DNA from 4 places in the Pseudomonas sp. EA_105y_Pfl2_R69 genome. Region 4 is predicted to be linked to each of the others. Evidence: predicted binding sites of a transcription regulator. Region 4 holds the regulator's gene; each other region holds the start of a gene.

Region 1 (7,372 bases), on a different contig from region 4:
TCGGAACACTTGGAATCTACGGCAACGCCAAAGAAGAAGCCATGTACCCAGCCTATCGCGTTGACAGCGAAGGAGAGGCACTTAACGGAGCCAATCGCTACACGATGCATTTCGCTAAAGGCGAGTACCCGCCGGTCAAGGCCTTCTGGTCGCTGAGATGTATAAGCTGCCGCAGAGTCTGCTGGTGGCCAATCCGATCAACCGCTACCTCATCACTCCCCCATGCTGCCGAACAGAAGAAAGATGCAGATGGCGGACTCACGATCTACATCCAGAACGAATCGCCCGGTAAGGACAAGGAATCGAACTGGCTGCCCGCACCGAAGGGACCGTTTGCCGCCTATATGCGCCTTTACTGGCCGGCAGAAGCCGCCCTCAATGGCAGCTGGAAGGAACCCGACCTCCTCAAGGTGCAATAAGGCAAAGCACAGCATTGCACGATCGGAGGTCTCGACAAGGCGCTCAATGCGGCGCCCGCCAATGACTGGGTCGTCATCGACATGAAGAAGGATTGGAAGACTGTCTTTCCACCCGTGAAGTAGCAGGCGAGGACGGTCGTACCGTTATAGGCGGACAAGATGGTGCCGTGGCCGCACTGCGGCTTCAAGGATGCCAAACTTACGAGGAGCACTTGCCAGCGAGCATTCCGGTCAGTGATTGCCGGCGTTCGTTGCCTACGATAATCAGACTCCTTCCATGCGAAAAGCCGACTAACGCTTTCCGAGCATCGGTAAGGAAAAGAAGTGAGTTGCACCTAATCGCCTAGAAACTAAGGGCAGCTATCGGCCACTGTGGGTCGAAAACGGACGTTTATAGCAGGATAATCCCCTCCGCCCGCCAAACCCGGCCAGGAGTGAATACACTATGCGCCCGATTACCCTGGGCCATAGATATGGCTGCATCGCACAAGGAACTCGCCTCCATGGCCTCCGCAGATAAACAGCAAAAACGCGCCCAGCGGGCCAAAGCCAAGGCCAAGCAGAACCGTTCGGGCAAGGCCAAGGCCAATGTCGTCCATCCGCTGCTGGCCAATCCGCTGATCAACGAGCCGTTCGATGATGTCGAAATCGACCTGAGCACCTTCGACTTCAAGGACATCGAAGAGAACGGTTTCGACCCGGCGCACTTCGATGATCTGTTCCAGGCGATGAAAGTCGGCGAGGGCATCAGCCTGCTGGCGATGTGCCTGGTGTTCCTGCAATACCCGGTGCTGGAGCTGGTGGTCGCCGAGGAGGCGGAGGACGCGGCCACCGACTTTATGATGGGCCTGCTGATCACCTACCGCGGGATCTTCCACGATGAAGACGAAGACAGGGCAGTGGAGTGGATCGGCGGCGACGCCTTTCAGCATGCCTACAACGAAGCGTCGCTGATTCTGCAGAAAAAGAACGCTCGCGGCACCCCAGGCACTCGCGTTTAGCCACGCGCCGAGCAGGCCATCTGCTCCGTATTTTTCCGCCGGATCTGCAGCTGTTTCGCTATCGGGGCCACGCGCATAGTGTGGCCGTCGATAACAGCTGAGGCCGCCGATGTACCAATACGATGAATACGACCGCGCCCTGGTGCGCGAGCGCGTGGCGCAGTTTCGCGATCAGATCGAGCGGCGACTCAGTGGTGAGCTGAGCGAGGAAGAGTTTCTGCCGCTGCGTCTGCAGAACGGTCTGTACCTGCAAAAGCATGCCTATATGCTGCGTGTGGCGATCCCCTACGGCACCCTGTCCGCGCGGCAACTGCGCACCCTGGCGGGCATCGCCAGAGATTACGACCGCGACTACGGGCACTTCACGACCCGGCAGAATATCCAGTTCAACTGGATCGCGCTGGAGCAGGTCGGCGACATTCTCGAGCGCCTGGCCGAGGTTGAGATGCATGCGATCCAGACCTCCGGCAACTGCGTACGCAATATCACCACCGAGGCCTTTGCCGGGGTCGCCGCCGACGAGTTGCTCGACCCGCGACCATTGGCGGAGATCCTCCGTCAGTGGTCGACGGTCAACCCGGAATTCCTCTACCTGCCGCGCAAGTTCAAGATCGCCCTGTGCGCGGCGCAGGAAGACCGTGCGGCGGTGATGATGCACGACATCGGTCTGTACCTGTACCGCGACGCGGCTGGCGAGTTGCTGCTACGGGTGATGGTCGGCGGTGGCCTGGGGCGCACCCCGATCCTCAGCCAGCAGATCCGCGAGGGCCTGCCCTGGCAGCACCTGCTGTCCTACGTCGAAGCTGTGCTGCGGGTCTACAACCGCCACGGCAGGCGCGACAACAAGTACAAGGCGCGGATCAAGATCCTGGTCAAGGCCCTGGGCATCGAGGCCTTCGCCCGGGAAGTCGAGGCCGAGTGGCAACAGATCAAGGGCGGCCCGGCGGAGCTGACCGCGGCCGAGTATCGGCGGGTGGCGGCGGCCTTCGTCGCGCCGCCCTACGCCAGCCTGGATGACGCCGACCTGGCCTACGGCAGCGCCCTGGCCCGCGACCCGGGCTTCGCCCGCTGGGTCTCGCGCAATGTGCGCCCGCACCGGGTGGCGGGCTACGCCTCGGTGGTGCTGTCGACCAAGCCGGCCACCGATTCGCCGCCCGGGGATGTGACCTCGGCGCAGATGCACGCCATCGCCGACCTGGCCGAGGACTACGGCTTCGGCGAGATCCGCATCGCCCACGAACAGAATGTGGTGCTGCCGGATGTGCCCAAGGCTGACCTGCATGGCCTCTACCAGCGCGCCCTGGGCCATGGCCTGGGTACCGCCAATATCGGCCTGCTGACCGACATGATCGTCTGCCCAGGCGGCGATTACTGCGCCCTGGCCAATGCCAAGTCGATCCCCATCGCCCAGTCGATCCAGCAGCGTTTCGCCGACCAGGACGCCCTGCACAGGCTCGGCGAAGTGAGCCTGAATATCTCCGGTTGCATCAACGCCTGCGGCCATCACCATATTGGCAATATCGGCATCCTCGGCGTGGATAAGAATGGCAGCGAGTGGTATCAGGTGACCATCGGCGGGGCCCAGGGCAAGGCCAGCGCTCTGGGCAAGGTGATTGGGCCTTCGTTCAGCGCGGCGCAGATTCCCGAGGTGATCGAAGGCCTGGTCAAGACCTTCAGCGACTACCGCGAGGTCGACGAACGCTTTGTCGATACCGTGCAGCGCATCGGCCTCGAACCCTTCAAGGAACAGGTCTATCGCAAGACCCAGGTGCCGGCATGAATAACCTGATTCGCTTGAGCGCCGGCCAGGCCCGGGTGGTGGCGGATGATCCCTGGCAGTGGCTGCGCGAGCCGGACCAGGCGCGGCCCGCCGGCCCGTTGATCCTGCCGCTGGCGGCCTGGCTGGCGCGCCAGGATCAGGCGACGCTCGCGGGCCGGCGCTTCAGCCTGGACGGCCTGTGCCTGGCCCCGGACGACGAGGTCGAAAGCATTGCCGCCTACCTGCCGGTGCTGCCGCTGATCGCCATCGAGTTCCCCAGCTTCCGCGATGGCCGCGGTTACAGCCAGGCCTACCTGCTGCGTACCCGGCTGGGCTGGACCGGCGAATTGCGCGCGCTCGGCGATGTATTGCGCGACCAGCTCAGCCATATGCGCCAGTGCGGCTTCGATGCCTACGCCGTGCGCGAGGACAAATCCGCCGAAGACGCGCTCAAGGGCCTGGCCGGTATGAGCGTGCTCTACGGCCGCTCGGCCATCGAGCCGCGGCCGCTGTTCCGCCGCCGTGGCGGCGCTGGAGATTAGCGGCGGGTAGGTCTGGCCGTTATCTAACGCCCGCTCTGCAACTGCTGCAGCGCTCCATCGACCAGGGCCAGCAGCTCGTCGATGGCCTGGGTGGCGCGCTGGAAGTAGGCCTTGGCGGCTATCGCCGGCTGTTCCCGGCCGAGCAGTTCCTGTTCGATGCAGTTCACGAAGTCTTCCACCACCTGTTCGCAGCGGCGTAGGTGGAAGGCATTGGCCTGCGGGTGCCGGACCGCGTGCTGCTGCAGGGTGTCGAAGGCGCTGCCGGCCTGCAGTTGGATCTTCTGCTGGAGAAAGCGCAGGCGCACCCGCTGTTCGGCACTGCTTTGCCCCGCCGCGGCGATGCCGGTGCCGAGGGCGCGGGCCTGGCCGGCCCATTCCGCCGCCTGCAGCACATCGCGCCAGATGCACGGCAGGTAACTCAGCTCGGCGCGGCCGTTGCTCAGGTCGATTTCGCTGGCCACATCCTCCATCAGGAAGATGCTGTTGCGGATGATCAGGTGGTGCTGCGCCAGGTTGTTGGCCGGGTCGCTGCTGCGGCCGTCGCGCATCCGCGACCAGTGATCGATCAGGCCGCTCCAGGCATCTTTATGGGTGCTGGTGAGGGCCTGGGCGGTGCCGATATGGCGGTCCAGTTCCTGGCGGGTGGTGGCCAGGTCCTGGCTCAGGCTCTGGTCGCCGCAGAGCACGCCATTGCTCAGGCCGCGGTGGCGCTGCAGGCCGGCAATCAGGGCGCGCAGCAGGCTTAGCTGGCGGATGTTCAACTGCCTGTGCTGCAGTTTCTGCAGGCGCATGCGCCGATGCAGGGCGTAGCACAGCAGGCCGAGCAGCAGCAGGGTGGCGACGCTGGCCAGTAACGTGGTGAGTTCAGGCATGTTGCTTACCCCGTCAGATGAGCCAGATGGTGGGCGATGGTGCGCGCCTGATCGGCCGCCTGCAGGTTGTCGGCATTGCCCTGGCGCACGCGGTCGGCCAGCTCGGCGATTTCCGCCACGGCCTTGCCTTGCTGCTCGGTGCTGACCGCCACCTGTTCGACCTGCTCGGTGAGGTGGCGGGTGCGCTGCTGCACCTGAGCGAGCAGCTCGCGCACCCTGGCCGAGCTGTCTGCGCTGCGGTGGGCCAGCTCGGCGAGACTGGAGACCTGCACCGTGGCGCTGTGGATATGCTGCTGGACGGATTCGATATTGCGGCTGATTTCGGCCGCCGACTCCTGGCTGTGCAGGGCCAGGCGGCGCACCTCGTCGGCCACCACGGCGAAGCCGCGGCCGCTTTCCCCGGCGCGCGCGGCCTCGATGGCGGCATTCAGGGCGAGCAGGTTGGTCTGCGTGGCGATGCCGCGGATGGTGCCGGACATCTCATTGATGGTGTGCGAGTTGTTGTGCAATTGCAGGATCAGCTCGTTGGTGGCTATGGCCTGCTGCGCCATCTCGGACACCTGCTGCACCAAACTGGTGAGCTGCTCGATGCTGTCGGCCAGCTGCCCGCTGGCCAGTACGCTGGTCTGCCGCGACTCATCTGCCAGCACCGCCACCTGGACAATGCTGACATTCAGCTGCTCGACCGCCGCGGCGGCGACGGTGGCCGACTCGCTCTGCCCCTCGGCATTGCGGGTCACCAGGGCGGCGCTCTGCTCGAGCTCGTGGGAGGAGTGGGAGATTTCATCCAGACGCTGCTGCAACAGCTGCTGCTGGCGCTGGGCCTGATGCAGCCACTGTTGCAGGCTGCGGCCGATAGGCTGCAGCAACAGCCATTGCGCGCCGCCGAAGGGTTGCTGCGCGCCTTGCGGCGTGGCGCTTGCGCAATACTGCTGGAGGCGCTCGAGCTCCTGCGCCAGCGACCACAGCGAAGCAATGGCCAGATAGGCCAGCAGGGCCCAGAGCGGAGCGCTGGGCAGCTGGGGCAGCAGGCCCATCGACACGAAGCCGGCCAGCGCCACCAGCAATTGCAGGCGGATCATGCCGCTCATGCCCAGTTCGCGCAGGAGCAGAAGCCCGGGGTAGGTTAGCCACTTCATGGGTGCGGTACTCCAGTCACCAAAAAAAACGCCTGAAGCCCTGCGCGCTTTCCGCAGCGGGTTCAGGCGCCATTGCCTTGCAGGAACGAATCCTGTCGATCTGATGAGTCGATGCAGAGTGATAGGCAAGAGTGATGCCATGCAGGCCGGTGGGTGCTGGTGCTACGGCAATGCAGAGGGCCGCGAGTGGCGTTGCGCCGGCTGGCCGATTACCGGCTCTTTCGGCGCTGGTGCTGCTGACCCTCCCCCCCGAGCTATGGATCGGCCGCGCGCTTTTATCCTTGCGCCAGCCTTAGGCAACTGTGGCAGTATACCCCCGTGGGTATACTTCAATGGGCAATGGGAGGATGTATGCGCTTCACTGCAGCAGTGCTTTTGGCTTCGCTGAACATGGCGGCTTATGCCGACAGTTATCAGGCCCTGACTGCCGAGGGTGCCGCGCTGATTCCGGCCTTTCAGCAGCAGCTATTGGGCACCGTCAAAGCGGCGATGCAGGCCGGTGGGCCCGCCAAGGCCGTGGAGGCCTGTCGGTTGTCGGCCCCGCAGATTGCTGCCGAGCACAGCAAAAGCCCATGGACTGTCGGGCGCACCGCATTGAAAGTGCGCAACCCGGCGAACGCCCCCGATGCCTGGGAGCGGCGTGTGCTGGAGCTGTTTGCCGAGCGCGCAGAGGCGGGCGAAGCGCTTGCCGATCTGGTACAAGCGGAAACGGTCGATGGCGAATTCCGCATGATGAAGGCCATTGCCACCGGTGAGCCTTGCCTGGCCTGTCACGGCAAACACATAGAGCCGGCGCTGGCTGCGGTGATTGATGTAGGCTACCCGCAAGACGAGGCCCGCGGCTTTGCCCTGGGCGAGCTGCGCGGTGCCTTCACATTGCGCCGTACTGTAGAAGTTGGAAATGATTGAATCAGAACAGCTGAAACACCGAGATTCCCTACTCAAGCGTCTGGCCCGTGTCGAGGGCCAGGTGCGCGGCATCCAGGCCATGATCAAGCGCGGCGATCAATGCGAGGCCATTGCCCAGCAGTTCAGCGCCGCGCGCAAGGCGCTGGATAAGGCCTATCAGGAAATGCTCATCTGCCTGGCCGAGGAAGCAATCCTCAGCCCGGAGCAGAGCAATCAGGAAAAGCTCGCCCAGGTGCGGGCCATCTTTACCAAGTACAGCTGATTGCCAGGGGCCTGCTGCCGTTCGATCATGACGAAACGGCGGCAGGCACTAGCAGGCCGTTTAAAAAGCGCTATCCCCGTACTCTGCTGCGTTCAGGCACCCGGCACCTAAATCTAGAGGCTGACTCCGTAGGGTGCACCTGGGCACCGATGTCCCAGCGCAACAATGTTCAGGGACATGGCCTTTTATAAGATTTTCCCTTCGCTGTGAGGCTGAGCATCGGCGCGCTGACGGTCGTGCTCCAGGGGTTGCTGGGCGGCTTGCGGGGCCAGGGTTTGCAGGGCCTGGAACTGGCTGATAAACACCTGCCCGCCAAAGTCGTCGAGAAAGCTTGAGCGGCGCAGCTGGTCCATCACCGGGCCCTTGACCTCGGACAGGTGCAACTGCACGCCGGCGGTGCGCAGGCGCTCGACTATGGCCTCCAGCGAGTCCAGGGCGCTGGCGTCGATCAGGTTGACCCCCGAACACA
Region 2 (7,372 bases), on a different contig from region 4:
GAAACTCGATGGCCAGTGCCCGCGCCGGCGGCAGAATCCCCATGGCATAAATCTCGCGAATGCCCGACGCCCCAAGTACATGGGTTAGAAAATCGTGCACCGCTTCGATCACGAAATAGGCAATGCGCGGTGTATAGACAATACCCGCGGGGTCGCAGTCCCCGAACAGAATGGTTCGATGGGTGGTAAAGCTCATGGCGTAGATCCTTTATAGGGGCTGGCGTTGGCCGGTGGACTCTAGCCGCCCAACGGATACAGGCCGCCTACGATGAAAAGTGCTTGGCGGCCAGTTGCTTGGCTAACTGCATGCCTTCTTGCGTCAAGTAAACGGATTCGCTTTTACCCTTGGGGTCGCTGATATAGCCCTTTTCAAAAAGCTCATCCATAACGCCAAAATCAATTCGTTTCCATACGCGGCTATTCTCAAATTCAAAAACCCCAAGCAGTGCTAATACCGCCTCGGCTATTTTTTGATCATCGTATTCCATGTGAGTACTTCCGCTTACCAGAGGGGCGGCTAACGATCAGGAACGCCGCTCCTGCGACTGAAAGGGTCGACTCGACTGATTAGATACCGTAATCGCGCTCGACCTTGGAAATCCGTACTTTAAAGGATGAATACCATTTTTCTCGACCGAGCTTCTGCGCCTGCCTGTGTTCGGCATTGGCCTTCCAGTTCTTGATGGCATCGAGATCAGACCAGTAGGAAACGGTAATGCCCAGGTGTTCCCGCGCGGACTCGATACCCAGATAGCCGGGCTGCTGCGCCGCAAGCTCGACCATGGTATCTGCCATATCGTCATAGCCGTTATCACCCTCGGTACGCTGAGATGTAAAGATAACGGCGTAATAAGGAGGTTGTGGTGTGGCAGCGATTGTCGACACGGTTTTCTCCGTAGATGCCTGATAGTTGCGTGAGACCTGTGCCTTAGCCCGTTTCGGCTAAGCGTGAAAAACGACTTGGCGAGTTAGGGGCTCACTTGCGGTCGGGTTGCCATTCCCGGTATGCCGGCACACCTTCGTATTTAAGCCATGGCACATCATGCGATGTCCAGATATGCGCTTGTGGAGTGACACCCGGGTCTTCATCAAGCGTTGCTACGCGGACAATTACATGGGCCTGGCCAGGGCGTTCGGCTACCAGGTGGGAGCCACAAACGGAGCAGAAGTGGCGCAATTTACCCGGTGATGATGCAAAGGTAGAAAGCCTGTCCTGGCCGTTTAACCAGCGAAAGTTGACGCGCTGTACTCCAGCACTTGAACAGGCCAAGGCGGCATGCGCCTTTCTGCAGGTGCTGCAGTGGCAGTGCCCGATAGGCATATCGATTGAATCGATTTCGTACTTGATTGCACCGCATAAACAACTGCCTTTCATTGTTCTTCCTTGATGTGTGCTGTTGGTGTGTAATTAGCGGCGCTAGTAGTGGCAAGAGATGCGCCGAATATTGTCGATGGTTGACGGAAGTTATTGAGCGGCGAAGCAGCGGAAGCGTTCTTCGGCAGCCGCAGCCGGTTATATATCAGGCTCTTCCGGAATCAGTACTAATAGGTCTGTAACACCAATGTCGGCACCTGCCTGTGATAACAAGGCGGACACCTGGCCACGATGGTGAGTCTGGTGGTTAAAGAAATGTAAGAGCAGGCTTGAGTAACCCTTGCGGGTAAACACGCCTTTGCTGTTGTGGTAGCTGAGGGTGTAATCCAGGTCACCATCGGAGAGTTCGTCGATCCAGTCGATGATTTGTTTGTCGAGCCAGTCGCGGTGCTTATGTAAGTCGCTGAAGTCATCAAAAACAATCTGATTCAAACTGGTTGGCTCCGCAAGGGCTACAACTTCTCGCAAAGAGGTGATGCAAGACGGGTGTGTAGCAAATCGCTTGAGCCAGATGGTGTCGCCAACAATGAGGTGGTTTAGGGTGCCCAGGATAGAAGCAAAAAAGGCCCCGCGGTCTTTGGCTAAATCCATGGGGGCGAGGTCGCTCGCGGCCTTATAAACCTTGGTATTAATCCACCGGTTGTAGGCGGCCAGTAATTTAAATTGATGTTTCAGGCTCATTGAACTTCCTTGTCATGGCTGACGTTCGGTTAAGGGGCGTCCCAGTGAACGGGGCGAATCATCTGTGCGGGCATGGCAAGCCGCTTTGCCGGGCAGTTTAGTGCTGCCCGGCAGCTTTGCCAGACGCTATGCCATCCGCTGCAGGGCTGTCCATCTTCAATGCGGGTAAATGGTCGTCGCCGGGTGGCGAGGAGGGTGCTGGCGGGAGGGGCGAGGGTGCGCCGGCAGACCGGCGCACTTTGGGAGGGGTTAGCGGTTAAAGCGTTCCACCAGGGAATACTGGCCCTGGGCGGTGGTGGTGAGGGCTTCGCTGAGCAGCGCGGTGCTTTGGGCTTCGCTGGCGGTCTGGTCGGCCAGCTGGGCGATGGTGGTGATGCTGCGGTTGACCTCGTCGGCCACGGCGCTCTGTTCTTCGGCGGCGGCGGCGATCTGGTTGGCCATATCGGTGATATTGGCCACCGCTTCGCTGATGCCGGCGAGGGCGTCGTCGGCCTTCTGCACGCGCTCGACCCCTTCGTCGGCCTGTTTGCGGCCGATTTCCATGGTCATGACCGCTTCTTCGGCGGTGCGTTGCAGTTTGGCGATCAGTTGGTGGATCTGCCCGGTGGATTCGGCGGTGCGCTGCGCCAGGGAGCGTACTTCGTCGGCCACCACGGCAAAGCCGCGGCCCATTTCGCCGGCGCGGGCGGCTTCGATGGCGGCGTTGAGGGCCAGCAGGTTGGTCTGGTCGGCGATACCCTTGATCACGTCGACCACGCCGCCGATCTCGTTGCTGTCCTGGGCCAGGCGGGTGACGGTTTCTCCGGTTTCGCCCACGGAGACGGAGAGGCGCTGAATGGCTTCACGGGTTTCCGAGGCGATGGTGCGGCCGGCGCTGGTCAGGCGGTTGGCGTCCTGGGTGGCGATGGCGGTGCGCGCCACGTTGCTGGCCACTTCCAGGGTGGTGGCGGCCATTTCGTTGATGGCGGTGGCCACCTGGTCGGTTTCCAGGCGCTGGCGCTCCAGCCCGACGGAGCTGTTGTGGGCCAGGGCGTCGGCCTGCTTGGCCTGGCTGGTGAGGTGTTCGGCGGTGTCCTGCAGGCGGGTCAGGCAGGTGCGCAGGCGGGCGTCCTGGCTGAGCATGGCCATTTCCAGGCGGGCCTGGACGCCGCTGCTGTCGGTGTACATCTGCGCGATCAGCGGGTCGGAGGTGGCTTGTTCGGCCAGTTGCAGCAGGCGCTTGAGGCCGCGGTTCTGCCAGACCAGGCCGATCAGGCCGAGGGGGATGGACAGGCCGGCGGCGAGCAGAAAACCCCAGCTGCTGTCGAGCCAGGCACCGATCAGAAAGCCGATCTGGCTGATCAGGATAAAGGGCAGCCAGTTCTGCAGCACCGGCAGCCAGGTGTCGCGTTTGGGGATGGCCGACTTGCCGGCGTTGATGCGCTGGTACAGGGTTTCGGCACGGCGTACCTGTTCGGCGGTGGGTTTGACCCGCACGGACTCGTAGCCCACCACCTGGTTGTTTTCCAGCACCGGCGTGACGTAGGCGTTGACCCAGTAGTGGTCGCCGTTCTTGCTGCGGTTCTTGACGATACCCATCCACGGGCGGCCGCTTTTCAGGGTGTCCCACATATGCTGGAACACCGCGGGCGGTACATCGGGGTGGCGCACCAGGTTGTGCGGCGCACGCAGCAGCTCGTCACGGCTGAAGCCGCTGATCTCGACGAAGGCATCGTTGCAGTAGGTGATCTGGCCCTTGATGTCGGTGGTGGAGATCAGGCGTTGCTGGGCCGGAAAGGTGCGCTCGCGCTGGGTAACCGGTTGATTATTACGCATGGGTGTCTTGTCCCTAAGGGTTATGCCTTGTCATCGGCCAGAGGCGCCCGAAGTTGAGCGGGAAAACAGGCTGCGCAGTGTAACTGGATATTGAACGGCCTCACATTTTATGACCTGCCATCCCTGGCAGTCACCCTGTGGGCCGTCGCGTAGGCAAACGACGGGCGCAGCCTCGATGCGCGCCCGCCGTTTGCCTGGTCTCAGCCGTCGATCAGCTGGCGCAAGACGTAGTGCAAAATGCCGCCGGCCTTGAAGTACTCGACCTCGTTGAGGGTGTCGATGCGGCACAGCACTTCGAAGCTTTCCCGCGTGCCGTCCTCGCGGCTGATTTGCACGGTTAGCTTCATATGCGGATGCAGTTCGACGCCGTCCAGGCCGTAGAGGCTGAGGGTTTCGTGGCCGCTCAGGCGCAGGCTCTTGCGGTCCTGGCCGGGCATGAACTGCAAGGGCAGCACGCCCATGCCGACCAGGTTGGAGCGGTGGATGCGCTCGAAGCTTTCGGCGATCACCGCCTTGACCCCGAGCAGGTTGGTGCCCTTGGCCGCCCAGTCGCGGCTGGAACCGGTGCCGTATTCCTTGCCGGCGATCACCAGCAGCGGGGTGCCGGCGTCCTGGTAGCGCATCGCCGCCTCAAAGATCGCCAGCTTCTCGCCGCTGGGCAGGTGCAGGGTGTTGCCGCCTTCCTCGCCGTCGAGCATCTCGTTACGGATACGGATATTGGCGAAGGTGCCGCGCATCATCACCTCATGGTTGCCGCGCCGCGAGCCGTAGGAGTTGAAGTCCGCAGGTTCTACGCCCTGTTCGCGCAGGTAGCGCCCGGCCGGGCTGTCTGTCTTGATGTTGCCGGCCGGGGAGATGTGATCGGTGGTCACCGAGTCGCCGAGCAGGGCGAGGATGCGTGCCTGGTGGATGTCGCCGATATGCGGTGGCGCATCGGCGATGTCCTCGAAGAACGGTGGATGCTGGATATAGGTGGAGTCGTCCTGCCAGGCGTAGGTGGCGGCTTGCGGCACCTCGATGGCCTGCCACTGGGCGTCGCCGGCGAACACCTCGGCGTATTCCTTGTGGAACATGGCGGTGTCGACCTTGAGGATCGCCTCGGCGATTTCCGCCTGGCTCGGCCAGATATCGCGCAGGTACACCGGCTGGCCGTCCTTGCCCAGGCCCAGGGCTTCCTGGCTGATATCCAGGCGCACGCTGCCGGCCAGGGCGTAGGCCACCACCAGCGGCGGCGAGGCCAGCCAGTTGGTTTTTACCAGCGGGTGCACGCGGCCCTCGAAGTTGCGGTTGCCGGACAGCACCGAGGCCACGCTCAGGTCGTGCTGCTGGATGGCCTGCTCGATCGGTTCGAGCAGCGGGCCGGAGTTGCCGATGCAGGTGGTGCAGCCATAACCCACCAGGTCGAAGCCCAGTTCGTCCAGGTAGCGGGTCAGGCCGGCGGCCTTGAAGTAGTCGGTCACCACCTTGGAACCGGGGGCTAGGGAGCTTTTGACCCAGGGTTTGCGTTGCAGGCCCTTTTCGATGGCCTTCTTCGCCAGCAGACCGGCGGCCATCATCACGCTGGGGTTGGAGGTGTTGGTGCAGGAGGTGATGGCGGCGATCACCACCGCGCCGTTCTTCAGACGATGGGTCTGGCCCTGGTAGTGATAGTCCACTTCGCCGGTCTGTGTGGTGCTACCGACCGCAGTGCCGCCCCCGCCTTCGTTGAGCAGGCGCGCGTCTTCCCCGGCCGCGGGCTTGAGTTGCAGGCCGAGAAAGTCGTCGAAGGCCTGTTTGACCCGGGGCAGGGTGACCCGGTCCTGTGGGCGCTTGGGCCCGGCCAGGCAGGCTTCGACGCTATCCAGGTCCAGGGTCAGGCTGTCGCTGAACAGTGGCTCGGCACCCGGTTCGCGCCACAGGCCCTGGGCCTTGCAGTAGGCCTCGACCAGTTTGACGCTCTGCTCCGGTCGGCCGGACATGCGCAGGTAGCCCAGGGTGATCGCGTCGACCGGGAAGAAGCCGCAGGTCGCGCCGTACTCCGGGGCCATATTGGCAATGGTGGCGCGGTCCGCCAGGGGCAGGTCGGCGAGGCCGTCGCCATGGAACTCGACGAACTTGCCGACCACGCCCTTGCGGCGCAGCATCTGGGTGACGGTGAGTACCAGGTCGGTGGCGGTGATGCCTTCCTTGAGCTTGCCGCTCAGCTTGAAGCCGATCACCTCGGGGATCAGCATCGACACCGGCTGGCCGAGCATGGCCGCCTCCGCCTCGATGCCGCCGACGCCCCAGCCGAGGATGCCGAGGCCGTTGATCATGGTGGTGTGTGAGTCGGTTCCGACCAGGGTGTCGGGGAAGGCGAAGGTCTGGCCGTCTTCCTCCTTGGTCCACACGGTGCGGCCGAGGTACTCCAGGTTGACCTGGTGGCAGATGCCGGTGCCCGGCGGCACCACCCTGAAGTTGTCGAAGGCGTGTTGGCCCCAGCGCAGAAAGGCGTAGCGCTCGCCGTTGCGCTGCATTTCGATGGCGACGTTTTCGCCGAAGGCGGCGGCGCTGGCAAATTTATCCACCATTACCGAATGGTCGATCACCAGGTCCACCGGCGACAACGGGTTGATCTTCTGCGGGTCGCCGCCGGCCTTGGCCATGGCGGCGCGCATGGCGGCCAGGTCGACCACCGCCGGCACGCCGGTGAAGTCCTGCATCAGCACGCGCGCCGGGCGGTACTGGATCTCCCGTTCCGAGCTGCGGCTCTGCAGCCAGTCGGCCATGGCCTGCAGATCGGTGCCGCTGACGGTCTTGCCGTCTTCCCAGCGCAACAGGTTCTCCAGCAGAACTTTTAGCGACATCGGCAACTTGTCGATATTGCCGAGGGTCTTGGCCGCCTCCGGCAGGCTGAAATAGTGGTAGGTCTGGTCGCCGACTACGAGGCTGCGGCGACTGTTCAGGCTATCTAAGGAAGGCATTGCGCATCTCCTGAGGCTTGCCACGGTGCAAGCCGGATTTAATTGCTGCAGAGCCTTCACCCTAGCTCCGCTCGATGAGGCGCGCCATAAGCTGGCGTGCGGCAGGTCGGGTTCCAGTAATGGTTCGAAGCGGCGTAGCGCTGCGGGAAAAGCCGCGGCCGACAAACCATCGGGTCTTATCACTGGACAGGTTGCAAGCGCTTCGGGTTCCCGAGTCCGCTATGATGCGCGCCTTGAGGAGAGCCCCGATGAATACCCCGCCGATCACTACCTTGCTACTGCACTGCCGCCCCGGTTTCGAGAACGAGGTCTGTGCGGAAATCGCCGAACACGCCGCCCGCCTGGACGTGGCCGGCTATGCCAAGGCCAAGCCGAGCACCGCCTGCGCCGAATTTATCTGCACCGAGGCGGACGGTGCCGAGCGCCTGATGCACGGGGTGCGCTTCAATCAGCTGATTTTCCCAAGGCAGTGGGCCCGCGGGGTGTTTATCGACCTGCCGGAACTGGACCGCATCAGCGTGCTGCTGGCCCACCTGGCGGGTTCGCCGGTGTTCGGCAG
Region 3 (7,372 bases), on a different contig from region 4:
CGACGTGCTGACGAACTGGCAGCGCCAGGACGGCATGGCCGCGCAGCTGAAAAGCTTCCCCAACCCGCGCTATGCCGAAGCCGCCGAGGCCGTGGCCGATATCCTGCGCACCCAGGTCAGCGCCATCGACGGCCTGAAAAAGAAACTCGGCACCCCGCTCGGCCGCCAGAGCAAAGGCCAGCCGCAGCCCTATCAGGCCGAAGCCTGGCGCAGCAAGGCCAGCCTGGCCAACCTCGCCGCCAGCCTGGCCAGCGCCGAACGCATCTGGCTGGGGGCCGAGCAGGATGGCATCCAGGCGCTGCTCGGCAGTGCTCAGGCCGAGCTGAAACAGCGCATCGACGCCGCCTACAGCGACACCCGCCAGCGTCTGGCCGCCGCCCAACGGCCGCTCGGCGAGCTGCTCGGCGACGAAGCCGGCCGCGCCGAGCTCAACGCCCTGTATGACAGTCTCGACGCCCTGCACCGCCTGCACGAAGCCGAGCTGGCGAAGGTGCTGGGGATCCAGCTGGGCTTTAACGCCCATGATGGTGACTGAGCCATGCCGATAAACCGCCGCGCCTTTCTCGGCCTGGGGGCCACCGCCCTGGCCGCCACCACCTTCGGCGGCTGGACGCTGCTGCACAGCGGCCCGCAGCCACTGCTGCTGTCGGCGCGCAACGACAGCGCCGGCAAACACTTCGCGGTGGGCTACCGCCTGGATGGCAACCAGGTGTTCGCCACCCAGGTCAGCGAACGCTGCCACGATGTGATCGGCCACCCGTTTCTGCCGATGGCGCTGTTCGTCGGCCGCCGCCCGAGTACCCAGAGCTACCTGATCGACACCCGCGACGGCCGCCTGCTGCAGACCCTGCACGCCCCCGAGCAACGCCACTTCTACGGCCATGCGGTGTTCCACAAGGATGGCGACTGGCTGTACGCCACCGAGAACGACACCTCCGAGCCCGGTCGCGGCGTGCTGGGCGTCTATCGCCTGCTAGGCGAACAGTTGCAGCGCACCGGCGAGCTATCGACGCACGGCATTGGACCGCACCAGCTGCTCTGGCTGCCGGACGGCGAAACCCTGGCGGTGGCCAACGGCGGCATCCGCACCGAAGCCGACAGCCGGGTGGAGATGAACCTCGACAGCATGGCGTCCAGTCTGGTGCTGCTGCGCCGCGACGGCAGCCTGATCAGCAAGGAGCAGCTGCCCGAACGGATGAACAGTGTGCGGCATATGGCCGTGGCCAGCGACGGCACTATCGTCAGCGGCCAGCAATATATGGGCGCTGCCAGCGACGCGGTGCCGCTGCTGGCGATCAAGCGCCCCGATCAGCCCTTCCAGCACTTCCCGGTGGCCGAGGCGCAGCGCCAGCTGATGAATCAGTACACCGCCAGTGTGGCGATCCACAGCGAGCTGCGCCTGCTGGCCCTGACCGCCCCGCGCGGCAACCGGGTGTTTATCTGGGACCTGGACAGCGCCGAGCTGCGCCTCGATGCACCACTGGCCGACTGCGCCGGGGTGGGCGCGGTGGCCGAAGGCTTTGTGGTCAGCAGCGGCATGGGCCGTTGCCGCCTGTACGACTGCCGCCGCAACGCAATCACCGCCCAGCCCCTGCAACTACCCGCCGGGCTATGGGACAACCACCTGCGCCTGGCCTGAGAACCTGTTTACGATCTGCTGCGCTTCGGCCCTGCTGCGTTAAAAACAGGCTCGGAATGCTCATGTACAAAAGTACACTCCGCTTCCTCGCCTGTTTTTGCCTTGCAGGTCTCTAGCTCGCGAGAGCGCAAGCAGGTTCTGAAAGCCCGGCGCTAGGCTGTTCGCCCTACCATTCCTACGTTTGTAACACGCCTGCGGCAGGCTAAAGAACGCTGCCGCAGAGCCGATCTATACTGGCTGACAACCCGATTGCTGATAGGCAATCGGGCCCAGTTGATACCAGTCGATAAGGATATTCGCAGACACGCCAGGCGCGTCGCTGGAGTTCGCCATCTATCTACTTAGGGATCTCACCCATGTTTCTGCAAAAATCCTTGCGCGCACAAATCCTCGCCCTGCTCGGCGGCAGTCTGGCACTGATCCTGATCACCGCCCTGGTCTGTTTCAGCTTCCTATCCAGCGGCCTGCAGAACTATCGCGGCCTGCTTGAGGGACCACTGGAGGAGTCGACCCTGATCGACGTCGCCAACCTGAACTTCAAAACCCAGGTGCAGGAATGGAAAAACGTACTGCTGCGCGGTAGCGACAAGGCTCAGCTGGATAAATACTGGAGCCAGTTCGAGGCGCAAGAGCGCAAGGTGCAGGACACGCTCGGCAAACTGAGCACATTGGCCAGCAATGACCCGACCCTCAAAGGCAAGATCGAGGCATTGCGCAGCGAACACCAGAGCCTGGGCGGTAAATACCGGGCAGGTCGTGATGCCTTTATTGCCGCCGGTGCCGACGCCAAAGCCGGCGACAAAGCGGTATCCGGTATCGACCGCCACGCAACCCAGCAAATGGACGCGCTCGCCGAAGAACTGCACAAGCAAAGCCTCGATCAGGCCGGCCTGATCAACGCTGCGGCCGACCGTACAATACTGGTCGGTACCCTGGGCATGCTCAGTGCCACCCTAATCATCGCCCTGTTCAGCCTGTGGCTGGTCAACCGTAACCTGATCAACCCGATCCGCGAACTGATCGCCCATATCGCGCAGCTCAGCCAGGGCAACTTCGACAAGCAGGTAGATGCGAGTCGTCAGGACGAACTGGGCCACCTGGCCGTGGCCGCGAATATTCTGCGCGACTTCCTGGCCGACACCTTTACCCGCCTGAAGCGCAGCACCGCCGACCTCGACATCGCCAGTGGCGAACTCAACGCCATTGCCACCCTGATGGCCCAAGGCACCCGCGAGCAGTTCTCGCGCACCGACCAGGTGGCCACGGCGATGCACGAGATGTCTGCCACCGCCCAGGAAGTCGCGCGCCACGCGGCCGAGGCGGCGAATGCCGCCGACGATGCCGACAGCGCCGCGCGCCAGGGCGAAACCGTGATGCAGGCAACCATCAAGACCATCACCGATATTCGCGGAGAGATCAGCAACACCTCCGAGGTTATCCGTCGCCTGGAGGCCGATAGCGGGCGTATCGGCAAAGTGCTGGAAGTGATTCGCGGCATTGCCGAACAAACCAACCTGCTGGCGCTCAATGCCGCCATCGAGGCCGCCCGCGCCGGCGAACAGGGCCGCGGCTTTGCCGTGGTAGCGGACGAGGTACGCACCCTGGCGCAACGCACCGCCGAATCCACCGCCGAGATCCACCAAATCATCGACACCGTGCAAACCGGAGCGGTCAATGCGGTACGCGCCATCGAAAGCGGCCAGCAACGCAGCGAGGAAGGCGTAACCCAGGTCACCGAGGCCGGTGCCACCCTGCAACTGATCACCGGCGCGGTTGAGGCGATCCGCGATATGAACCGGCAGATCGCCACCGCCGCCGAGGAGCAGACCTCGGTGGCCGAGGACATCTCGCGCAACCTCACCGAGATCACCGCCATCGCCACCGCCAACCAGGAAAACGTGCAGCGCACCGAAAGCGCCGGACAGAACCTGCACAAGCTTTCCGGGCAACTCAGTGAGGTCACTCAACGCCTGAGTGCCTGAGCCGGCATACATCCCGCAAATAAAATGCCGGCTGATGCCGGCATTCTGCTTAATAACTGACCCATTGATCAGCCGCGAAAAGGCCAGCAGCCTTTTGCAAATGCGAATCTTTGACAGGCCCTTGCACTCGGTCTAAGGTGCCTGTCTTGCCTATTCCCAGGCCCCATTTGCCCTGCCAAGGAACCGGAATATGTTGCTCCGCCGCATGCTGATCATGCTGGGCGTCGTGCTCCTCGTGGTACTCGCCCTCGCCGCCTCGAAAGGCCTCTCCATCTACCGAGAAATTCAGATGTTCTCGGCTCCGCAACCGGCCATCAGCGTGTCTGCGGCCAAGGCCGTCGAGCAGCCGTGGCAGACTCGCCTGCCGGCCATCGGTACGCTCAAGGCGATTCAGGGCGTCGACCTGACCGTGGAAGTGGGCGGCACGGTGCGCGAGATGCTGTTCAATTCCGGCGAGCAGGTCAGTCTCAAGCAGCCGCTGCTGCAGATGGACAGCGATGTCGAACAGGCCAGCCTGGGCACCGCCCAGGCCGAACTGGGCCTGGCGCGGGTCGAATTCGAGCGCGGGCGCAGCCTGGTCAACCGCCAGAGCATCTCCAAAAGCGAGTTCGATCGGCTCTCGGCCAGCCTGCAGAAGGCCAACGCCAGCGTCGCCCAGTTGCAGGCGCTATTGGCCAAGAAACGCATCCTCGCCCCCTTCGCCGGCACCATCGGCATCCGCCAGGTGGAGGTTGGCGACTACCTGTCGTCCGGCACCATCATCGCCACCCTGCAGGACCTGTCCAAGCTGCATGTCGATTTCTTCCTGCCGGAGCAGGCCGTACCCAAGCTGGTCCTCGGCGAGCGCGTGCGCCTGAGTGTCGCCGCCTACCCGGACGAGTCGTTCGAAGGCGCAATAACCGCGATCAACCCCAAGGTCGAAGACAGCACCCGCAACGTACAGGTCCGCGCCATGCTCGACAACCCCGACGGCAAGCTGCTGCCGGGCATGTTCGCCAACCTGCAGGTGCTGCTGGCGGAACAGCCGGTGCGGGTGGTGGTGCCGGAAACCGCCATCACCTACACCCTGTACGGCAACTCGGTGTACGTGATCGAGGAACAGGCCGCCGAGGGCGACACCCCGGCGCAACTGCAAGTGCAACGCCGCTTCGTCGAAACCGGCGAGCGGCGTCGAGGCCAGGTGGTCATCCTCAAGGGCCTGCAAGCGGGCGAACAGGTGGTGACCGCCGGCCAACTGAAACTGGATAACGGTGCCCATGTCGCCATTGTCGACGCACCGCTCGAGCCGAGCGCCGAGTAAGCGCGCCGGCTTAAAGGAAATTACTTATGGCTTTTACCGACCCCTTTATCCGTCGCCCGGTGCTGGCCACCGTGGTCAGCCTGTTGATCATCCTGCTCGGCCTGCAGGCGTTCAATAAGCTGACCATCCGCCAGTACCCACAGATGGAGAACGCCCTGATCACGGTGACCACCGCCTACCCGGGGGCCAACGCCGAGACCATCCAGGGCTATATCACCCAGCCGCTGCAGCAGAGCCTGGCGAGTGCCGACGGCATCGACTACATGACCTCGGTCAGCCGCCAGAACGTCTCGATCATCTCGATCTACGCCCGCATCGGGGCCAACAGCGACCGGCTGTTCACCGAGCTGCTGGCCAAGGCCAACGAGGTGAAGAACCAGCTGCCCCAGGACGCCGAAGACCCGGTACTGAGCAAGGAAGCCGCCGACTCCACGGCGCTGATGTATATCAGCTTCTACAGCGACGAGCTGTCCAACCCGCAGATCACCGACTACCTGTCCCGGGTAATCCAGCCCAAGCTGGCCACCCTGCCGGGCATGGCCGAGGCCGAGATCCTCGGCAACCAGGTATTCGCCATGCGTCTGTGGCTCGACCCGGTGAAGATGGCCGCCTACGGCGTCACCGCCGGCGACGTCAACGATGCGGTGCGCCAGTACAACTTCCTCGCCGCCGCCGGCGAGATGAAGGGCGAGTTCGTGGTCACCAGCCTCAACGCCGAGACCGAGCTGAAATCCGCCGAGGCCTTCGCCGCCATCCCGCTGAAGACCGTCGGCGACAGCCGGGTGCTGATCCGCGATGTGGCACGGGTGGAGATGGGCGCGGAAAGCTACGACTCGATCAGCTCCTTCGATGGCACCCCCTCGGTGTATATCGCCATCAAGGGCACGCCGGGGGCCAACCCGCTGGATGTGATCAAGGAAGTACGCGGCATCATGCCCTCACTGGAGGCCCAACTGCCGCCCAACCTCAAGGTATCCATCGCCTACGACGCCACCCTGTTTATCCAGGCCTCCATCGACGAGGTGGTCAAGACCCTGTTCGAAGCGGTACTGATCGTCATCGTGGTGGTGTTCCTGTTCCTCGGCGCGCTGCGCTCGGTGCTGATCCCGGTTATCACCATCCCCCTGTCGATGATCGGCGTACTGTTCTTTATGCAGTTGATGGGCTACTCGATCAACCTGCTGACCCTGCTGGCCATGGTCCTGGCCATCGGCCTGGTGGTGGACGATGCCATCGTCGTGGTGGAAAACATCCACCGCCATATCGAGGAAGGCAAGACGCCCTTCGATGCCGCCATCGAAGGGGCACGGGAGATCGCTATACCGGTGGTATCGATGACCATCACCCTGGCAGCGGTGTATGCCCCGATCGGCTTTCTCGAAGGCCTGACCGGCGCGCTGTTCAAGGAGTTTGCCCTGACCCTGGCCGGCGCGGTGATCATCTCCGGCATCGTCGCCCTGACCCTGTCGCCGATGATGTGCGCCAAGCTGCTGCGCCACGAGGAGAATCCCACAGGCCTGGCGCACCGCCTCGATGTCATCTTCGACCGACTCAAGCAGCGCTACCAGCGCGCCCTGCACGGCACCCTGGAGACTCGCCCGGTGGTGCTGGTGTTCGCCCTGATCGTGCTGCTGCTGATCCCCGTGCTGCTCACCTTCACCAAGAGCGAACTGGCCCCCGACGAGGACCAGGGCATCATCTTTATGATGGCCAACGCCCCGCAGCCAACCAACCTGGAGTATCTGAACGCCTACACCGAGCAGTTCGTGGACATCTTCAAGGAGTTCCCCGAGTACTACTCCTCGTTCCAGATCAATGGCTTCAACGGTGTGCAATCGGGCATCGGCGGCTTTCTGATGACGCCCTGGAACGAGCGCGAACGCACCCAGATGGAGCTGCTGCCCGAGGTTCAGGGCCGCCTGGCACAGATCCCCGGCCTGCAGATCTTCGGCTTCAACCTGCCCTCCTTGCCAGGTACGGGCGAGGGCCTGCCGTTCCAGTTCGTGATCAACACGCCAAACGATTACGAGTCGCTGCTGCAGGTCGCCGAGCGGGTCAAGCAACGCGCCATGGAGTCCGGCCAGTTCGCCTTCCTGGACGTCGACCTGGCCTTCGACAAGCCGGAAATCCTGGTGGAGATCGACCGCGAGAAGGCTGCGCAGATGGGCGTGTCGATGCAGGACCTCGGCCAGACCCTGGCCAGCCTGCTCGGCGAAGGCGAGATCAATCGCTTTACCATCGACGGCCGCAGCTACAAGGTGATCGCCCAGGTCGAGCGCGCCTACCGCGACAACCCGGACTGGCTCGGCAGCTACTACGTGAAGAGCGAAAGCGGTGCGATGCTCGCCCTGTCGACCCTGGTCACGGTCAGCGACCGCGCACGGCCGACCCAGCTCAACCAGTTCCAGCAGCTCAACTCGGCGATCATCCAGGGCGTGAGCATCGTCAGCA
Region 4 (7,372 bases):
ATAGTCTGTTCCCATCAATCCATAAAGCCTTGCAGCTTCAACTCAATGGAACGCGGGTTCTCGCCTTCGGCGATCGACAGGACGCCCTCCAGCAACATCTCCCGGTAGCGCGACTGGCGCTGGGCGATGGCCTTGAGCTTGTTGCCGATCGGCAGCAGCAGCAGGTTGGCCAGACCGACGCCATAAATGGTGGCGACGAAGGCCACGGCGATACCGCTACCGAGCATGCTCGGGTCGGCCAGGTTGCCCATGACATGGATCAGGCCCATCACCGCCCCGATGATACCGATGGTCGGCGCATAGCCGCCCATGCTCTCGAACACCTTGGCGGCCTGGATATCGCGACCTTCCTGGGTATACAGGTCAACTTCAAGAATGCTGCGGATGGCTTCCGGTTCGGCACCGTCGACCAGCAACTGCAGGCCCTTGCGCGCATAGGGGTCGGTCTCCGCATCGGCCACCGCCTCGAGGCCGAGCAGCCCCTCCTTGCGCGCCGTCATGCTCCAGCCCACAACCCTGTTGATGCCGCCGATCAAGTCGATATGCGGCGGAAAGAAAATCCAGCTGCTGATGGCCAGCGAGCGCTTGAACACATTGACCGGGGCCTGCAGAAAGGCCGCGCCCAGGGTACCGCCGATCACGATCAGGGCCGCCGGACCGTTGAGCAATGCCGCCGCATGGCCACCCTCCAGGTAGTTACCGCCAAGAATGGCGACAAAGGCCAGGATGACCCCAATCAGGCTCAGTACATCCATTTATATACAGGTCTCCGCCAGGTGCCTGCCAATCTCGTCGAGCGGGTAGATCGCGTCGGCCAGGTCGGCTTTGACGATGGCCATCGGCATGCCGTAGATCACGCAGCTGGCTTCGTCCTGGGCCCATACCTGGCTGCCGCTCTGCTTGAGCAGACGCGCACCTTCGCGGCCATCCGCCCCCATGCCGGTCAGCACCACCGCCAGCACCCTGTCGTGATACGACTTGGACACCGAACCAAAGGTGATATCGACGCAGGGCTTGTAATTCAGACGCTCGTCGCCGGGCAGGATCCTGATCATGCCCCGGGCATCGACCATCATCTGCTTGCCGCCGGGAGCCAGCAGGGCCAGGCCCGGGCGCAGCACATCACCGTCCTCGGCCTCCTTGACGCTGATCCGGCAGAGCTTGTCCAGGCGCTCAGCGAAGGCCTTGGTAAAGGCCGCAGGCATATGCTGGATAAGTACGATGGGGGCCGGGAAACTGGCCGGCAACTGGGTCAGGACCCGTTGCAGGGCCACCGGGCCACCGGTCGAGGTGCCGATGGCGACCAGTTTGTAGGCCTTGCGCCTGGGCGCAGCCGAACTGACCGGCGCGCCAACGGAAGCGCTCGCCGGACGACTCAAGGAACTGCCGCCAGCGCTGGCGGCGGGACGTCCCGCCGGCCTGGCTGGCGCAGCCGGGGCGGCGACCGAGGCGGCAGGCGGACTGAAACTGCGCCTGTTGCTACGGGCGATGGTATGGATCTTCTCGCACAGCAGTTGCTTGACCCGCTCCGGATTGCGCGAGATGTCTTCGAAGTTCTTCGGCAGAAAATCGACGGCCCCGGCCTCCAGCGCATCCAGGGTCACCCGCGCGCCTTCGTGGGTCAGCGAGGAAAACATCAACACCGGGGTTGGACAGCGCTGCATGATATTACGCACGGCCGTGATGCCATCCATCATCGGCATCTCGTAATCCATGGTGATCACGTCCGGCTTGAGGGCCAGCGCCTGATCGATGGCCTCGCGGCCGTTGGTGGCTGTACCGATCACCTGGATATTAGGGTCGGCCGAAAGAATTTCCGACACACGCCGGCGAAAGAAACCGGAATCGTCAACCACCAACACCTTAACAGCCATAAACACTCCTAAACGGCACGACGAAGACAGGCGTGCCGTCAATATTCAGATGCGCCGAGCATAACGCTTCAGCATGCTCGGTACGTCGAGAATCAGGGCGATGCGCCCATCGCCGGTGATGGTCGCGCCCGACATGCCCGGAGTGCCCTGGAGCATCTTGCCCAGCGGCTTGATCACCACCTCCTCCTGGCCCACCAGTTGATCGACGACGAAGCCGATGCGCTGATTGCCGACCGTGAGGATCACCACATGGCCCTCGCCCTGCTCAACATGCGCCGCCTTACTCACCAGCCAGCGCTTGAGGTAGAACAGGGGCAGCGCCTTGTCGCGCACGATCACCACTTCCTGGCCGTCGACCACGTTGGTGCGCGACAGGTCGAGGTGGAAGATTTCGTTGACGTTGACCAGCGGGAAGGCGAAGGCCTGGTTGCCCAGCATCACCATCAGGGTCGGCATGATCGCCAGGGTCAGCGGCACCTTGATGACGATCTTCGAGCCCTGGCCCTTGACCGAGAACACGTTGACCGTGCCATTGAGCTGGGAAATCTTGGTTTTCACCACGTCCATGCCGACACCGCGGCCGGACACGTCGGAAATCTCGGTCTTGGTCGAGAAGCCCGGGGCGAAGATCAGGTTGTAGCATTCGAATTCGTTGAGGCGGTCGGCCGCATCCTTGTCCAGCAGCCCCTTCTCCACCGCCTTGGCGCGTAGCACATCGGCGTCCATACCCTTGCCGTCGTCGGAGATCGACAGGAGGATATGGTCGCCCTCCTGCTCGGCCGAGAGCACCACCTTGCCGCCTCGCAGCTTGCCCGAGGCCTCGCGCTCCTCCGGCATCTCGATACCGTGGTCGACCGCGTTGCGCACCAGGTGGACCAGCGGATCGGCCAGGGCTTCGACCAGGTTCTTGTCCAGGTCGGTTTCTTCGCCGACCAGCTCCAGATTGATCTCTTTCTTAAGCTGGCGCGCCAGATCGCGAACCAGTCGCGGGAAGCGCCCGAAGACCTTCTTGATCGGCTGCATGCGCGTCTTCATCACCGCGGTCTGCAGGTCCGCGGTGACCACATCGAGGTTGGAGACGGCCTTGGCCATGGCCTCATCGGCGCTGTTGGAGCCCAGGCGCACCAGGCGGTTACGCACCAGCACCAGCTCGCCGACCATGTTCATGATCTCGTCCAGGCGCGCGGTGTCGACCCTGACCGTGGTTTCCGCCTCGCTGGGCGGGGCAGCCTTCTCGTTGGCCGGGGCAGCCATAGCCTTGGCCGGCTCGGGCTTGGCCGCAGGTTTCGCCGCGGGCTTGACCACCGATTTGGCGGGCTCAAGCGGCTCCGCCGGGGCGGCCGCAGGCGCAGTGCTGACGGTCTCGGGCTCGACAAACTTGCCTTTGCCATGCAGCTGATCGAGCAGCGCCTCGAACTCGTCATCGGTGATTTCATCACTGCCGGATGCCGCCGCGGGGGCTGCCTTGGCCGTTGGCTCGGGGGTTGCCGGCGGGGCAAACTGGCCCTTGCCATGCAACTGGTCGAGCAAAGACTCGAATTCGTCATCTGTGATTTCGTCGCTGCCGGATGCCGCCGCGGCAACTGCGGCGGGAGCCGCCACGCTGGCGGTCTCGGCGGCCGCGAACTGGCCCTTGCCATGCAACTGATCGAGCAGGGACTCGAATTCGTCATCGGTAATTTCATCGCTGCCGGCAGCCACGGCCGCCTGACTGGGGGCCTCATCCAGAGCACCGAGCAGCTGTTCGAACTCGCTGTCGGTGATATCGGCCCCGCCGCCCACAGGCGCTGGCGCTGCAGCGGGCGCTGCGGCGACCGGCGCAGCGGCTCCCGCCGGCTCGGCCAGACGTGCCAAGGCAGCCAGCAGCTCGGGCGTGGCCGGGGTCAGGTCGGTGCGCTCGCGCACCTCGGTAAACATGCTGTTGACCGCATCCAGTGCTTCCAGCACCACATCCATCAGCGCCGAGTCGACGCGTCGTTCGCCCTTGCGCAGGATGTCGAAGACGTTTTCTGCGATATGGCAGCATTCCACCAGCTCATTGAGCTGGAGAAAACCAGCACCACCTTTGACGGTATGGAACCCGCGAAAAATAGCGTTGAGCAGATTCATGTCGTCCGGCCGACTCTCCAGCTCTACAAGCTGTTCGGACAGTAGTTCAAGAATCTCGCCGGCCTCCACCAGGAAGTCCTGGAGGATTTCTTCATCGGCGCCGAAGCTCATAGACGTGCTCCTAAAATCCCAGGCTGGAAAGCAGATCGTCGACATCATCCTGATTGGATGCGACGTCATCACGCTTATCGGCATGAATCTGCGGACCTTCACCGCTGGAAGGCTCTTTTTGTTGTTCTTGTTCGGCGCGGAGCAATTCGTGGTTGTGCTCGATGCCGGCAATCTGATCGACCTGACTGGCCATCAGCACCAGCTTGAGCAGGTTGCTCTCGACCTCGGTAACCAGTTGCGTCACCCGCTTGATCACCTGGCCGGTGAGGTCCTGATAGTCCTGGGCGAGCAGAATGTCGTTGAGATGACCGGACAGCTTGCTGGCGTCACGCTCACTGCGGGCAAGAAACAACTCGACGCGCTTGGCCAGCTCACGAAAGCCATCGGCACTCATCTCGCGGCGCATAAAACGCCCCCAGTCGGCACTCAGGCTCTGCGCTTCGGCGCTGAGGTCATTGACCAGCGGGGCACTCTGCTCGACCAGGTCCATGGTGCGATTGGCCGCTTTCTCGGTCATCGTCACCACATAGTTGAGGCGTTCGGTGGCATCGGTGATCTGGGAGACTTCGGTGGCATGGGGGACGCGCGGATCGAGCTGGAAATTGACGATCGCGTTGTGCAGTTCCCGGGTCAGTTTGCCGACTTCGTGATACAGGCCACGATCGCGTGCCTTGTTGAGTTCATGGATCAGCTGTACCGCTTCGCCGAAATTGCCTTGTTCCAGGCTGTCAACCAGCTGGCGAGCGCTTTGCTTCAGAGTCGACTCGAGGTCGCTCTGAGGGGAATCTTCGTATTCCATAGTACCCTCGCGGCAAACATCAGCCGTTGACCCGCTCGAAGATCTTTTCGATCTTCTCTTTGAGCACCTGAGCGGTGAACGGCTTGACCACATAACCGTTCACCCCCGCCTGCGCCGCCTCGATGATCTGATCGCGCTTGGCTTCTGCCGTGACCATCAGCACCGGCAGGGTTTTCAGGCGCTCGTCGGCACGCACCGCACGCAACAGGTCGATCCCGGTCATGCCTGGCATATTCCAGTCAGTCACCAGGAAATCGAAACTGCCACTCTGCAGCATGGGCAAGGCGGTGGTGCCGTCATCGGCTTCCGCGGTATTGGTGAACCCCAAATCGCGCAGGAGGTTCTTGATGATCCGGCGCATCGTTGAAAAGTCATCAACGATGAGGATTTTCATATTTTTGTCCAAGTCGACCTCCGTACAGTCCAAACGTATCCAGCACCTGGCTACGCCTTTAATCGTGAAACCGGCCTGCTGATTTAACTGCCTAGTTCGCGCGCCATTCGCCAAGCCGCGCCCGCAACCGTGCCGCGCACTGGCTGTGGAGCTGACTGACGCGAGACTCGCTAACCCCCAGTACCTCGCCGATCTCCTTGAGATTCAGTTCTTCGTCGTAATACAACGCCAGCACCAGCCGCTCTCGCTCCGGCAGGCCGGCAATGGCATCGGCCAGCGCCGCCTGAAAGCGTTCGTCTTCCAGATCGCGTGAGGGTTCGAGGTGGTGGCCGGCAAGATCCTCGCGCAGCCCGCCGCCGTGCTCGCCATCCTGCAACAGGTCGTCGAAGCTGAACAGGCGGCTGCCCAACGTGTCGCCAAGAATGCCGTAGTAATCCTCGAGACTCAATTGGAGTTCGGCCGCAACCTCTTGATCTTTAGCGTCTCGACCGGTTCTGGCCTCAATTACCCGAATGGCATCGCTAACCATGCGGCTGTTTCGATGCACCGAACGGGGGGCCCAGTCACCTTTGCGCACCTCGTCGAGCATGGAGCCGCGAATGCGGATACCGGCGAATGTCTCGAAACTGGCACCCTTGCTGGAGTCGTATTTTTTTGACGCTTCGAGCAGGCCGATCATGCCGGCCTGAATCAGATCGTCCACCTGGATATTGGCCGGCAAGCGCGCCAACAGGTGGTAAGCAATGCGTTTGACCAGAGGCGCATAGCGCTCGATCAACTGGTGCTGGGAGTCCTGCGCCTGTGCTTTGCTGTACATACGGAGTCCAGAGGCTGCTGTCATATGGCCGGGTCCGCGACCGGTTGCTGCACCAGACGCTCGACGAAAAACTCCAGATGACCGCGCGGGTTGGCCGGCAGCGGCCAGGCATCGACCTTCTGGGCTATCGCCTTGAACGCCAGCGCACATTTAGAGCGTGGGAAGGCTTCATAGACCGCACGCTGTTTCTGCACGGCCTTGCGCACCGACTCGTCGTAGGGCACGGCCCCTACATATTGCAGGGCGACATCGAGAAAACGATCGGTGACCTTGGTCAGCTTAGCAAACAGATTGCGACCCTCCTGCGGGCTATGGGCCATATTGGCCAGCACGCGAAAGCGGTTCATGCCGTGGTCGCGGTTGAGCAGCTTGATCAGGGCATAGGCATCGGTGATCGAGGTCGGCTCGTCGCACACCACCACCAACACTTCCTGGGCCGCGCGCACGAAGCTGACCACGCCATCGCCGATCCCGGCCGCGGTGTCGATGATCAATACGTCGAGGTTGTCGCTGATATCGCTGAAGGCCTGAATCAGTCCGGCGTGCTGCATCGGCGACAGCTGCACCATGCTCTGGATGCCGGAGGCCGCCGGCACGATGCGGATGCCCCCCGGCCCCTGTAGCAGAACCTCACGCAACTCGCACTCGCCGCTGATGACATCTTCCAGGGTGCGTTTGGCGGTCAGGCCCAGCAGTACGTCGACGTTGGCCAAGCCCAGGTCGGCGTCCATCAGCATCACCCGGCGGCCGAGGTCGGCCAGGGCCAGAGCCAGATTCACCGACACATTGGTCTTACCGACGCCACCCTTGCCGCCGGTTACAGCAATCACCTGTACGGGATGCATACCCATGTTATCTACACACCTGTTGTCTAACTTCGACCGCAGCCATGCGGCTGGCGGTGTTCTGTTGATTAATGCTCAACTCGCGCGGCGCGTTGGCTGCTGATAGAGGCCGGCAAACATCTCGGCCATCGTATCCTCGCTGGGGTCCTGGGTCGCCTGTAGCCCCACCGCCCGACTCACCAGCTGATGGCTGCGCGGCACATGCAGATCGTCCGGGATCCGCGGCCCATCGGTCAGATAGGCTACCGGTAGACGCTGGCTAATAGCCAGCCCTAAAACCTCGCCCAGGCTGGTGGCTTCGTCCGCTTTAGTCAGGATGCAGCCGGACAAACCGCACGGTTTGTAACTATGGTAGGCCGCTTTCAGCACTTGGCTCTGACTGGTTGCCGCCATCACCAGATAATTCTTCGCATTGACCCCGCG

What was found. The regulator FliA, encoded in region 4, starts transcription of late flagellar genes. The targets are predictions, from matches to a motif close to CTAAAGTTTNNNNNNNNNNNGCCGNTAA.
Positions count from the first base shown of each region.
Region 1: the regulator FliA is predicted to act here: its motif matches at 5,991-6,018, upstream of AACY13_RS11105 (methyl-accepting chemotaxis protein).
Region 2: the regulator FliA is predicted to act here: its motif matches at 3,902-3,929, upstream of AACY13_RS07940 (methyl-accepting chemotaxis protein).
Region 3: the regulator FliA is predicted to act here: its motif matches at 1,842-1,869, upstream of AACY13_RS03810 (methyl-accepting chemotaxis protein).

Region 1 covers NZ_CAXAOO010000003.1:376,083-383,454, forward strand. The annotation lists gene AACY13_RS11080 (DUF1214 domain-containing protein) at 1-419, shown strand, start outside; gene AACY13_RS11085 (hypothetical protein) at 923-1,420, shown strand; gene AACY13_RS11090 (nitrite/sulfite reductase) at 1,530-3,200, shown strand; gene AACY13_RS11095 (DUF934 domain-containing protein) at 3,197-3,721, shown strand; gene AACY13_RS11100 (nitrate- and nitrite sensing domain-containing protein) at 3,745-4,593, opposite strand; gene AACY13_RS11105 (methyl-accepting chemotaxis protein) at 4,599-5,873, opposite strand; gene AACY13_RS11110 (Tll0287-like domain-containing protein) at 6,084-6,641, shown strand; gene AACY13_RS11115 (metal-sensing transcriptional repressor) at 6,634-6,903, shown strand; gene AACY13_RS11120 (SulP family inorganic anion transporter) at 7,089-7,372, opposite strand, start outside.
Region 2 covers NZ_CAXAOO010000002.1:445,104-452,475, forward strand. The annotation lists gene AACY13_RS07915 (acyl-CoA thioesterase) at 1-196, opposite strand, end outside; gene AACY13_RS07920 (DUF6429 family protein) at 264-488, opposite strand; gene AACY13_RS07925 (antibiotic biosynthesis monooxygenase family protein) at 568-885, opposite strand; gene AACY13_RS07930 (GFA family protein) at 977-1,375, opposite strand; gene AACY13_RS07935 (DinB family protein) at 1,514-2,056, opposite strand; gene AACY13_RS07940 (methyl-accepting chemotaxis protein) at 2,306-3,871, opposite strand; gene acnA (aconitate hydratase AcnA) at 4,072-6,813, opposite strand; gene rlmM (23S rRNA (cytidine(2498)-2'-O)-methyltransferase RlmM) at 7,077-7,372, shown strand, end outside.
Region 3 covers NZ_CAXAOO010000001.1:867,320-874,691, reverse strand. The annotation lists gene AACY13_RS03820 (imelysin family protein) at 1-535, shown strand, start outside; gene AACY13_RS03815 (DUF1513 domain-containing protein) at 545-1,639, shown strand; gene AACY13_RS03810 (methyl-accepting chemotaxis protein) at 1,996-3,621, shown strand; gene AACY13_RS03805 (efflux RND transporter periplasmic adaptor subunit) at 3,812-4,921, shown strand; gene AACY13_RS03800 (multidrug efflux RND transporter permease subunit) at 4,948-7,372, shown strand, end outside.
Region 4 covers NZ_CAXAOO010000006.1:235,589-242,960, forward strand. The annotation lists gene motD (flagellar motor protein MotD) at 1-2, opposite strand, end outside; gene AACY13_RS17745 (flagellar motor protein) at 15-755, opposite strand; gene AACY13_RS17750 (protein-glutamate methylesterase/protein-glutamine glutaminase) at 756-1,874, opposite strand; gene AACY13_RS17755 (chemotaxis protein CheA) at 1,920-4,094, opposite strand; gene AACY13_RS17760 (protein phosphatase CheZ) at 4,105-4,893, opposite strand; gene AACY13_RS17765 (chemotaxis response regulator CheY) at 4,913-5,287, opposite strand; gene fliA (RNA polymerase sigma factor FliA) at 5,379-6,128, opposite strand; gene fleN (flagellar synthesis regulator FleN) at 6,125-6,955, opposite strand; gene flhF (flagellar biosynthesis protein FlhF) at 7,025-7,372, opposite strand, start outside.